3 regions of the Psychrobacter sp. KFRI-CH2-11 genome follow, and region 1 is predicted to be linked to each of the others. Evidence: predicted binding sites of a transcription regulator. Region 1 holds the regulator's gene; each other region holds the start of a gene.
The links. Region 1 encodes PhoB, which activates phosphate uptake and scavenging genes when phosphate is short. Its sites were predicted from a motif close to TGTCATNAANCTGTCATAA; they were not measured.
Positions count from the first base shown of each region.

Region 2: the regulator PhoB is predicted to act here: its motif matches at 2,070-2,088, upstream of pstS (phosphate ABC transporter substrate-binding protein PstS).
Region 3: the regulator PhoB is predicted to act here: its motif matches at 2,140-2,158, upstream of AADH33_RS03145 (porin).

Region 1 is NZ_CP151283.1:335,926-340,118, reverse strand. It holds gene AADH33_RS01455 (M23 family metallopeptidase) at 1-569, shown strand, start outside; gene phoR (phosphate regulon sensor histidine kinase PhoR) at 652-1,743, opposite strand; gene phoB (phosphate regulon transcriptional regulator PhoB) at 1,914-2,618, opposite strand; gene dtd (D-aminoacyl-tRNA deacylase) at 2,806-3,261, opposite strand; gene asd (archaetidylserine decarboxylase) at 3,373-4,193, shown strand, end outside.
Region 2 is NZ_CP151283.1:3,007,610-3,011,802, forward strand. It holds gene pstC (phosphate ABC transporter permease subunit PstC) at 1-621, opposite strand, end outside; gene pstS (phosphate ABC transporter substrate-binding protein PstS) at 831-1,997, opposite strand; TPP riboswitch at 2,270-2,386, shown strand; gene thiC (phosphomethylpyrimidine synthase ThiC) at 2,676-4,193, shown strand, end outside.
Region 3 is NZ_CP151283.1:738,589-742,781, reverse strand. It holds gene AADH33_RS03150 (CTP synthase) at 1-754, opposite strand, end outside; gene AADH33_RS03145 (porin) at 942-2,003, opposite strand; gene AADH33_RS03140 (malate synthase G) at 2,613-4,193, opposite strand, start outside.

The DNA.
Region 1 (4,193 bases):
CTAGGTTTTTTCGCCGCCTGCTCAAGCTGCTGATTAGAGCAGCAGTATTGTTGATGTTGCTGTTTGTATTAGACAGATTATGGCCCAGCATCAGCCAACAAACCCAATCCTTTGTCGTCGCCAAATGGCAACAGCTCAGCTTATTGCAGCAAGATCTGCCAACAGAAAACAGCCTGCCCTCACCACTGCCTCAGCAAAACCTGAGCGACACGTGGGGCGCAGCGCGCAGTCAAGGCCGCACACACGAAGGGATTGATATATTTGCCGCGCGGGGCACACCGATACAAGCGACGACAGCAGGCATCGTCAGTAAGGTTGGCGAAAACACCCTAGGCGGGCGTGTGGTGGTCATCGTCGGTCCTGGCGGCGCTGGGCACTACTACGCACACTTAGAGGATTATGCCGATATCGCCCCCAATGACTGGGTCGATGCGGGTGATATCATCGGCTATGTCGGCGACAGCGGCAACGCCAAGGGCACACCGCCGCACGTACATTATGGGATTTATATCCAAGGCAATGCGGTCAACCCCTACCCGCTTTTACAAAAATCCGAGCCTGCTCGGTAGCCTGTTATGATAAGCACGACGACTGCTTGCTTATCCATCTGACATTGGCTAATAGCCCTAAAATATTAATAGCCATCAAGCCTCAGCTAATGGCAGCAGAGCGCACGTAATTTGGCGGAAACACCGCACTAAATATCGAGCCGCCGCCTTCTACCGACTCGATTTGTAGGTTGGCTTCATGCTGGTATAAGACGTGTTTGACGATAGCCAGCCCTAAACCTGTGCCGCCTGTGGCACGGCTACGACCCTTGTCGATACGATAAAAACGCTCTGTCAGGCGGGCGATATGCTGCGGCGCAATACCGATGCCATTATCCTCGACAGCGAAACGGCAACCCTCTGCTGTTTTGGTCCAGCTGACGGTGATATCGCCACCTTTTGGTGTGTATTTAATCGCATTGATCACCAGATTGGATAAGGCGCTGGTCAGATACATCTCTGAGCCGTACAGCCCATCATAGGTATCTATCTGTAGATGGATGCTATGACCATACTCTTGATTGTAGGCCTGTGCATCATCATAGATATGGGTCAGCAGCTTGGTCATATCGATATAATGCAGCTCATGAGTCTCTTCGATCTCGATACGCGATAGCAGTAATAAATCATTGACGATTCTATTCATGCGCGCTGTCTGCTGGGTCATCAGCTCAAAGCCGCGCTTCCAGTGCGGCGGCATGTCTGGCTGATCCGAAAAGTTTTCTAAATACCCTATCATCACGGTCAGCGGCGTACGCAGCTCATGCGAGACGTTGGCCACAAAATCGCGGCGCATCTCTTCTAGATGATGCAGACGCGTCACATCGTAGATGATCAATAGCTTTTCGTCGGCAAACGGGGTCAGCTCACACTTTAAATAACGCTCAGGCGCGCGCCATGACTTTATATGTACACCTTCGTCAGCCAGCGTCGGCGCTTGATAGTACTGACGAAACTCAGATGCGCCAATAAAGTCAAAAATACATCGGCCCTTATCTGTTGCCTGCAATAATAGTAAGTCTTCAGCGGCCTGATTCCACCACTCCAGACCATCACTGTCATTGAGTAAAATCACCGCATCGCGCAGTGCCCGCAGCGCACTTCTTATTTTTTTTAATTGATTGGTGGTGTTTTGTAGCGCTATCGGCTCTGAGATATCTTGTTCGGTACATTGCTTTGACATTATGTTACTCATCCATTTTTCGTGACCTATTTTTTTGCCCTACTTGTTATCTCGTTATCATTATGATGATTATCCCTATCAGCTAAGTGACCCTTACTGATAATCACTTACTGATAACTATGGTGATGATAGCTGGACTGGCAACAGAATTGCGGCGGCTATTTTGGCAGTATGAGCGCCTACTATTTGGCCTCAACAAAGCTTGAGAAGCGATAACCAGTACCGCGCACCGTTTGTATCAGCTTATCGCAGTCATGAGGGCGCAGCAGTTTGCGTAGGCGTTTGATATGCACATCGATGGTTCTGTCTTCGATATAGACATTGCCGCCCCACACTTGATCAAGCAGCTGGGTGCGCGTATAGGCACGCTCAGGATGGCTCATAAAAAACGCCAACAACCGATATTCGGTCGGTCCGACATCGATGATTTGCCCAGACGCCATGACCCGCTGGCTTTTGGGGTCGAGGCTTAACTTACCTATTTCAATGGTCTTGTCGGCGCTCAAAGCATTGCTACGGCGCAACACCGCTTTGATCCTTGAGATCAGCTCGCGCGTCGAAAAAGGCTTGGTCATATAATCATCTGCGCCCGCATCCAGACCGTGCACCTTGCTGTCCTCTTCGCTTTTGGCTGTCAGCATGATGACGGGTATCTCAGCGAGTAGCTCATCACTTTTGAGCATACGACAAAAATCAATGCCGCTTTTGTCCCCAGGCAGCATCCAATCTAGCAAAATCAGCGCTGGCCGATGGTCGACCACTTGTTGGTGCGCCTCTGATACGTCCGTTGCCTGCAAGCTATCAAAACCAGCCATCTCTAGCGTCATGACGACCATCTCGCGGATTGCAGGTTCATCTTCAACAATCAAAATTTGCTCATTATACATAGGGTATTCTCAGTGATAAGGGACAAAACAGACGTATAAAAAAGGGCGATAATCACTCGCCACTGCTTGCCTATTAAACGCGGTAATTGTGACAGTTTGATGACATTTATCATTTAAGCGGCTGCTATAGACCAAGCCACTTCCCTCAAACAGATGGCACTCACCATCATGATTCACATTTGATGCTTTAGCTCACGTCTAATATAAAATTCAGTGGCCCATCATTGATACTCATAACCTGCATGTCTGCGCCAAACTGACCCGTCGCTACCTGAGGGTGCTGACTGTTGGCATAGTCGACTAGCTGAGCAAACAGCACGCGCGCCGCCTCTGGTGGCATGGCACCGCCAAAATCAGGACGCCGGCCTTTGTCGGTCTTCGCCATCAGGGTGAACTGTGATATCAGCAGCAGCCCGCCAGCGACTTGCTGGACATTTTTGTCCAGTTTGCCATATTTGGCAGGGTCATCGTCGTTTTCAAAAATACGATAACCAAGGATTTTATCGATCATCCGTTTGGCCGTTTGTAGGTCGTCTTCAGGCCCCAAGCCGATATATGCCAGCACGCCGCGCTCGATACGCCCGACACAATCCCCATCGACGCTGACGCTTGCACCATGTACCCGCTGTAACAATGCTTTCATTTATGCTCCCCTTACCAATTATGCTCATACAAACTTAGGCCGTCCATGATAAAATATCATCATTTATTTGCCTATTGATTACTCTCTCACCTTTATTTTGGTCGCCATATTATGAATGTATTCACCACCTTGCAGCAGCTTGTCCCGCAACAAAAGCTCAGTAAAGTCGCTGGCCGTTTGGCTGCCAGTCGCCACCCCTATGTCAAGCGCACCTTTATTCGTAGCTTTGCAAAAGCCTATCATATCAGCTTGGATGAGTATGAGCGCCAAAACTTAGGTGCTTATGAGAGCTTTAATGACTTTTTTACTCGCGAGTTAAAAGCAGACGCGCGCCCTATCGATGCCACGCCTCAGGGGATTGTCAGCCCAGCTGACGGCATCATCTCGCAGCTCGGTCAGATTGACGATCATAAGCTTTTGCAAGCCAAAGGGCGCTACTATGATATCGGCCAACTGCTGGCCGATAGCGAAGACGGGCATTATTTTGCCGATGGCAGTTTTGCCACGGTCTATCTGGCACCCAGCAATTATCACCGCGTTCATATGCCGTTTACTGGTACCTTGACCAAAACCCGCTATGTGCCAGGCACGCTGTTTTCTGTCAACAACACCACGGCTGCCAACATACCTGATTTGTTTGCGCGCAATGAGCGTTTGGTGTGTCTGTTTGATACCGCCTACGGCAAAGCTGCGGTCGTGATGGTCGGCGCGATGATCGTCGCTGGTATCGAGACAGTCGCCACTGGCAAAATCAGCCGTACCGACGATATTCAAGAAGCCGAACACGACATGGAGCTTGAAAAAGGCGATGAACTTGGACGTTTTTATCTCGGCTCCACTGCGATAGTCGTACTACCGAAAACCGCCAAAGCCGACTGGCAAGACAGCCTGCAAGCCAATAGTGTGGTAAAAATGGGACAGCTACTGGGTAT
Region 2 (4,193 bases), 460 kb from region 1:
ACCCATGCCATAAGCTGACTCTTTGAGCAGGTCTGGCACCACAGAGAAAACATCGCGCATGGTGGCGGCGATAAAAGGAATGATCATAATGGCAAGGACAAGAGAGGCGGTAAACATGCCCAATCCCATTGGCGCACCGGTAAACAGCTTACCGATGATAGGCAAAGGGCCAACGTGTTCGATAAACCACGGCTGAATGTGATCGCCAAAAAACGGCGCAAAGACAAACAGTCCCCACATACCGTAGATGATAGAGGGAATACCTGCCAGCAGCTCAATGGCGATGCCGAGAGGCTTTTTTAAAAAGTTTGGACACATCTCGGTCAGGAATATCGCGATACCAAAGCTGACTGGCACGGCAATTAAAATAGCGATAAAGGACGTCACCAGCGTGCCATAGATCGGCGCTAGCGCACCGTACTCATTAGCGACCGTATCCCAGTTATTACTGGTATAAAACCCAAGGCCAAATGCTTGAATGCTCGGCCAAGCGCCAATGATCAAAGAGAGCAAAATACCGCCCAAAGATAGCAGTACGAGAATGGCAAATGCCTTGGTGGCATTGACGAATAGTGCGTCGTAACGTTTTTGTTTTGCCAGTTGCGACCTTAAATCATTCATAAGTGTCTCAGCATTAAATAATATTAAATCAAAATCTTGAAAAGACTCATCAGGTCTTATCACAGCAAACGAAACCTTAATAAAGGGTGCTATTAACGGTAATGGATGACGCTATTTTTAAATTTGTTGTGATAAAACCTTTGAGACAACCACCGGAGAATAGGTGTCTCAAAGGGGCTTACAAGTGCTGCTATACATATATAGAAAAACTACTGAGCCGGTGTGTAGACGGGTTGACCATCACGACCTTTGACTTCATTCCACTTGTCTTTAAACAGTGCCACTGCGGTATCGGAGAAAGGCACATAATCAAGCGCCATGGCACTATCATCACCTTGGGCATACGCCCAATCAAAGAAGTTCAGCACGCCAGCCACTTGCTGCGGGTTTTCTGGCTGCTTGTGTACCAAGATAAAGGTGGCAGCAGCGATGGGCCACGCTTGCTCGGTCTCAGAGTTGGTGATGACTTTATAAAAGCCTGCTTGCTGTGACCAATCAATGTCACCTGCCGCGGCAAAGGTCTCAGCGGATGGCTGTACGAAGTTGCCCGCCGCGTTTTTTAGGGCAGCGTGTGCCATGTTGTTTTGCTTGGCATAAGCATACTCGACGTAGCCGATAGCGTTTTTCATACGGTTGACGTAACTTGATACGCCCTCGTTGCCTTTACCGCCTGCCCCTGTGGCAGAGGTAGGCCATTTGACGGTTTTATCGACACCCACGCTGTCACTCCAATCGTTTGAGACTTTGGCCAGATAATCGGTAAAGTTAAAAGTCGTGCCTGAACCATCTGAGCGAAACACGGTGGTAATGGCAGCATCTGGCAGGGTCAAATCTGGGTTCATGGCAGTGATAGCAGGGTCATTCCATTTACTAATCTTACCCAGATAGATATCGGCTAAGGTTGCGCCGTCCAGCTTTAGCTCACCTGGCCCCACGCCATCGATATTGACAATCGGTACCACACCACCGATAACGGTCGGAAACTGAATAAGGCCTGCCGCGTCCAGCTCTTCAGGGGTCATCGGGGCGTCAGATGCGCCAAAGTCGACGGTTTTTGCTTGGATTTGTTTGATGCCACCTGAGGAGCCGATAGACTGATAGTTGACCTGACCGCCAGTCGCGGCATTATAGTCATAGGACCATTTGGCATAGATAGGCTGCGGGAACGACGCGCCCGCACCAGTGATGTTCATGGCGATGTTTTCAGCTGATTTAAAATCGCTTGCTGGAGAGGATGTCGCTGTGTTGGTGGTTTCGGCCACTGTCGCCGCGCTGGTGTCACTCTGCGCTGCTGACTCTGCGGTGTCGGTGGATTTATTACAAGCGGTGAGTACTAAGGTGCAACTAACGGCGACTGCCAATAACGAATAACGCATGTAGGACTCCTAAAGTTTAACAACGATTGAACAAAGCATGATTGGTGGCATGTGTGACATCTTGACAAGTTTTTATGACAGTTTGATGACAACCGCCCAACTCTTTTATATGCGTGATAAATAGGGTCAAATCAGTCGCCGCTTAAGGCTAACGCTCATTAGCCTGCGTGTCATGATTCAGAGCCTCATGCGCACGTTGACTGACATACCGATGGTCAAACACCAGTAGCCCTCACGGCAGAAGTTTGTTAGTATGAGACTGATTTACAACACTGACAGACTCGGGGTGCGGTGTACGAATGGCTGACTGCCTTTGTACATTCGCTGAGAGATCACCCGCCGAACCTGATGCGGTTAGTACCGACGCAGGGAAGTCTTCAGCACTGTATTATATAAGGCAGACACGGGCAGAAATGCCCCGTTATCCTCATGACTGTTAGCCTAAATGCCCACTTTGTGGTGCTAAGCTTTATAGCGTTAAGTAGTGCGAAGCAATGATGAGAGATACCAAGCGTCGCTTACAGGTTGATGACATCCTCCGCGAAGGCAGGTTTTTGCGATGATAGATTTGACAGCCAGTGACGACGACGCAGCAAAAATTGCCTAGATGATAAGTGCTACCCCCGCAGCTTCTGGCGGTGTTGCTTTTATTCAAAAACCAACACGCTAGGACAGCATATGACAACCTCAACCCTACCTCCAAAGACCCAGCAAAACGCCTCTGACAAAAAAGCCGACGCCCTAAAAACCCCTGCGCACCGTAGCGCCAGAGACACGCGCTTTGAAGAAGACGCGCGCGACCTACACCGCATTCTCCCCGCCTCGCAAAAAGTCTATATCGAAGGCTCTAGACCTGATATTCAAGTGCCGATGCGCAAGATCACTCTGGACCCCACCCCCATCCAAGGCGTTGATGAATCCGACTGGGAGCAAAACCCGCCGTTTTATGTCTATGACACCTCAGGCGTCTATACCGACCCTGATGCCCAAATTGACCTAACCCGCGGCTTGCCCAAACTGCGCGAGGGCTGGATAGCCGAGCGCGGGGATACAGAGCAGCTAAGCGGTTTGTCCAGCTCATACGGGCAAGCGCGTGCGCGTGATATCACCACAGCCAATCTACGGTTTACCCATATCGATAAGCCGCGCCGCGCCAAAAAAGTCAATGGTAAAGCAGGCAATGTCACCCAGATGCACTATGCGCGCCGCGGTATCATCACCCCTGAGATGGAATATATCGCCATTCGTGAGACGCAAAAGCAGCATGAGCTGACCGATATGCGTCAGCATTACGGCGAGAGCTTTGGTGCCAATACGCCAAAAATCATCACCCCTGAGTTTGTGCGTAGTGAGGTCGCGGCTGGTCGAGCCATCATCCCAAATAATATCAATCACCCTGAGTCTGAGCCGATGATTATCGGTCGTAATTTTTTGGTAAAGATTAACGCCAATATCGGTAACTCAGCGCTCGGCTCCTCTATCGATGAAGAAGTTTCAAAAATGACCTGGGCGACGCGCTGGGGCGCTGATACCATCATGGATTTGTCGACAGGCAATCATATCCACGAGACCCGCGAATGGCTGATTCGTAACTCGCCTGTGCCCATCGGTACGGTACCCATTTATCAAGCATTAGAAAAAGTCGACGGCATCGCCGAAGACCTGACGTGGGAGATATTCCGCGATACACTTATCGAGCAAGCCGAACAAGGCGTTGATTACTTCACCATTCATGCAGGCGTGCTGCTGCGCTATGTGCCACTGACGGCCAATCGACTCACAGGTATCGTCTCTCGCGGCGGCTCTATCATGGCGCAGTGGTGCCTTGCTCATCATACAGAGAGCTTTTTATACACCCATTTTGAAGAGATTTGTGAGATCATGAAGCAGTACGATGTGGCTTTTAGTCTAGGCGATGGTCTGCGTCCTGGCTGCTTGCAAGATGCTAATGACGAAGCGCAGTTCGGTGAGCTGCGCACGCTTGGTGAGCTGACAAAAATCGCATGGCAGCACGATGTACAGGTGATGATCGAAGGCCCCGGACATGTGGCGATGAACCGCATCAAAGAAAATATGGACTTGCAGTTAGAGATTTGCAGCGACGCGCCGTTTTATACTTTAGGGCCGCTGACCACCGATATCGCACCCGGTTATGACCATATCACCAGTGCCATCGGTGCGGCGATGATTGGCTGG
Region 3 (4,193 bases), 400 kb from region 1:
GTAGGGTGCGCGGGATTTGATAGATGCTTTGGGCATCTTCACACATAATGACTGCGCGCTCTTCGACATTGGTAAACAGCGCAATCTTGCGGCGGTTGTCTTGCGAGATATGGTGCTCAGAGCGGCAGATGAGAATATCTGGCTGCAGACCGATAGAGCGTAGCTCTTTGACTGAATGCTGGGTCGGCTTGGTTTTGGTTTCGCCGGCACTAGCAATATAAGGCACCAGCGTTAAATGCATGAGCATAGCGCGATTGCGACCAAGCTCTACTTGCATCTGACGTACCGCTTCCATAAATGGCAGCGACTCGATGTCACCGACTGTACCGCCAATCTCGATAATGGCGATATCGTAGCCTTCGCCACTGGCAAGAATCTTACTTTTGATTTCATCAGTGATGTGCGGGATGACCTGTACGGTACCGCCCAGATACTCACCGCGGCGCTCTTTGTTTAGTACGTTTTGATAGATACGACCACTGGTAAAGTTGTTGCTCTTACTCATCTTAGAGTGGCGTAAGAAGCGCTCATAATAGCCCAAATCCAAATCCGTCTCTGCGCCATCTTCGGTGACAAACACTTCACCATGCTGAAATGGGCTCATCGTACCTGGATCGACGTTGATATACGGATCCATCTTGGTCATCGTGACAGTCACGCCACGCGCTTCTAAGACCGCAGCAAGAGAAGCGGCGGTGATACCTTTTCCTAGTGAGGACACTACCCCACCGGTCACAAATATAAACTTGGTCATAGTACTCTTTCGGTAATTGGTAAAGAAGGATTTTACTAAAAATACGCCATAAAATATAGGGCAAAAATGCAAACTGTCTGAAACTCTTATTTTCTACCTTAGCGGTAGACTTTTGTCACAAATAATACATACAACAAAAAAACCCACCCCGAAGGATGAGTTTTTTATTTAGATTCTAATGGTTAGATTAGAATTTGTATTCGATACCACCACCGATACCAAAACCATCAAACTCGCTCTCAACTTTTACAAGAGGTGCAGTTACTGTAGCCTCTGAGCTTAAATAAGCACCATATAGGTGACCAGTTGTTGCCGCGTTAAACGCATATTTGCCGCCTACTACCGCACGGAATTTTTCAGCATCGTCAGCACCACCAACGTTGTTTACGAAATCACCTTGTGCATAGGCAGTCCAAGGAGTCGCTGTCGCCATCTCACCACTGATAGTGAATGCATTTTCGTTGTCATCACTGTCAAAATCAGTGTTTTGATATAGAGCGCCTAGCGTCACTACTGGGCTGATAGCATAGTTACCACTGACACGAGCAACTTTAAAGTCGCCTGCTTGGATGTACGTAGCACCAACGTTCATTGGACCTGCTTCGTATTTACCACCAACACCAAACGCATCACGGCCTAGTGTATCAGTATCGTTGTTTTCATCCATGGCGTACATCGCCATGAACTGCATGCCATTGATGTTAGGCGAGAAGTAGTTGAAAGTGTTGTTAGTACGCGGTGCATCAAAGCTTGCAAGTACGACATCACCACCTAGTACGCCACCTTGAGTCACGTTAGCAAAGTTTACGTAATCATCGATAGCTGATAGACGACCACCAAGCAATGTACCGTACTGCGCGTTTTTCAAACCAAGATAAGTGTCACGTGAGTAAAACTGATCAGACTTCTCCATACGGCCACCGTCTGCATCTACAAAAGCATCACCAGCGTCAATATCGATACCGTACTCTAGTTGATAAACTAAGTCAGTGTTTGCAGTTAGTGCTTCAGAACCTTTTAAACCAATACGTGAAGCATTTGAGTTTAATTGGCTACGACCATCAGCGTCTACTGAAGTTTTAACAACACTATCAACGCTTCCATCAGTGTTATAAGTCGTTGTAGTTGTGTCATTGTCACCAGTGTTTACATCTAAAGTTAAGAAGCCTTTACCGTAGACAGTTGGAGCGGCATTGGCTGCAGAAACAGATAGAGCAGCAACGGCTGTAGCTAAAAGTAGTTTTTTCATGGGGTATCTCCACTTTACAATTGTAGTAATGAGCGAGCTATTATTAGCTGGTGCCCAATTGGTATCGTCACAAATCCTCAAAGATATAATGTGTAACTGGCTACCGAGATTAGTCAGAAACAAGTGTGGCGAAGTTTTATTACAGTAAGATGAAAAAACCATGACTTACATAACCAGCATCAAAAAAAGTAACTGCCATGTAAACGTTGGTCTTTATCCTTCTGCTGCGTAACATCCGTTACCAAACTCATACTTCGAGTACAAGCATAACAACTTTGACATAATTTGCAACATATTTTTTTGTACTTTTAACGCGATATCTGGCGCACTCCATATCTTTTATAGTGCTCAGGCGTTGAAAAAAATAGCTATACAATGCCCTTAAATACCAATGGTTTATCGTAAGTTTTATGACAAACCATTCGATTATGCCCACTGTATTGCGTACAAAAATAAAGCGCTACTTATTCACTAATAAGTAGCGCTTATAAGCGAAACAGCATTATCACTATCTACTATCGACGCTGGGCCAATATAGCCATGTAGCAATATATACATGCATCGACACAGCTTTTATGCCGATGCAATAGGATAGCGACGCACACTGGCTTAGACGTTGGCTTTTAGATCCAAGCGTGCTTGGTGCAATAATGGCTCAGTGTAGCCGCTTGGCTGCTCGCGTCCTTTAAAGACGAGGTCACAGGCGGCTTTAAAGGCATAAGACTGCTCAAAGTTGTTTGCCATAGGCTGATAGCTACTGTCGCCGGCATTTTGCTCATCGACGATCTTCGCCATACGCTGCATGGTATCCATGACTTGCTGCTCGCTGACCACACCGTGATGCAACCAGTTGGCGATATGCTGGCTTGAGATACGCAAAGTCGCACGGTCTTCCATCAGGCCCACATCGTTGATGTCAGGCACTTTTGAGCAACCGACGCCTTGGTTTACCCAGCGTACCACGTACCCTAAGATACCCTGCGCGTTGTTGTCCAGCTCTTGCTGCTTCTCTTCCTCTGTCCAGTTGGTGTCTTTGGCCAATGGAATGGTCAAGATATCGTCGAGGCTAGCACGCTCGCGCGATTTGAGGCTGTCTTGTACCTCGGCGACATTGACTTGATGATAATGCATGCTATGCAAGGTGGCGCCTGTCGGTGATGGTACCCAAGCGGTACTAGCACCAGATTTTGGATGCGCCGCCTTGGTCTCTAGCATCTCTTTCATCTCGTCAGGCTTGGCCCACATCCCTTTACCAATCTGCGCCACGCCCTGCAGGCCAGTTTCTAGACCGATATCGACGTTCCACTGCTCATAGGCGGGCTGCCATGCTTGCGACTTCATCTCGCCTTTTGGTACAAAGGCACCTGCGTTCATACTGGTATGCATCTCGTCGCCTGTACGATCCAAAAAGCCGGTATTAATAAAGATAACGCGCTCTTTGGCTTGGCGAATGGCTTCTTTTAGGTTTACCGTCATGCGGCGCTCTTCATCCATGATACCTATCTTGAGCGTATGGCGCTCTAGGCCAAGCAAGTCCTCTACCGCATTAAACAAATCATTGGCCACTTTGACTTCATCAGGGCCATGCATTTTTGGCTTGACGATATACATCGAGCCTTTGCGTGAGTTTGATAGCGCGTTTTTGCCTTTTAGATCGTTTAGCGTCAATAGCGGCGTGATCAATCCATCCATCAGGCCTTCAAAGATTTGCTCTTGACCATTGCCCAAATCGACCAAAATCGCTGGGTTTTGCATCAAGTGACCGACGTTACGAATCAAGAGCAATGAGCGACCTGGTAAGATCAGTGTGCCGCCCTCTGGTGTGGTGTACTCACGATCTGGGTTTTGCTTACGGGTGCGGGTTTTACCACCTTTTTCAAACGTCTCTTGCAAATCGCCATTCATCAAACCTAGCCAGTTGCGATACACTTCAACTTTTTCTTCGGCATCGACCGCAGCGATTGAGTCTTCGCAGTCTTGAATCGCGGTAATGGCGGACTCTAATAGTACGTCTTTGATGTTTGCTGGGTCATCTTTACCTACTGGATGGCTGGCATCGATTTGAATCTCTGCGTGTAAGCCATTGTTTTTGAGCAAAATACCAGAGGGGCTATCTGCCTCGCCGACATAACCGACGAATTTTTCGGCGTCTTTTAGCTCAGTGCTGCTATCGCCCAGCTTGACTTCCAG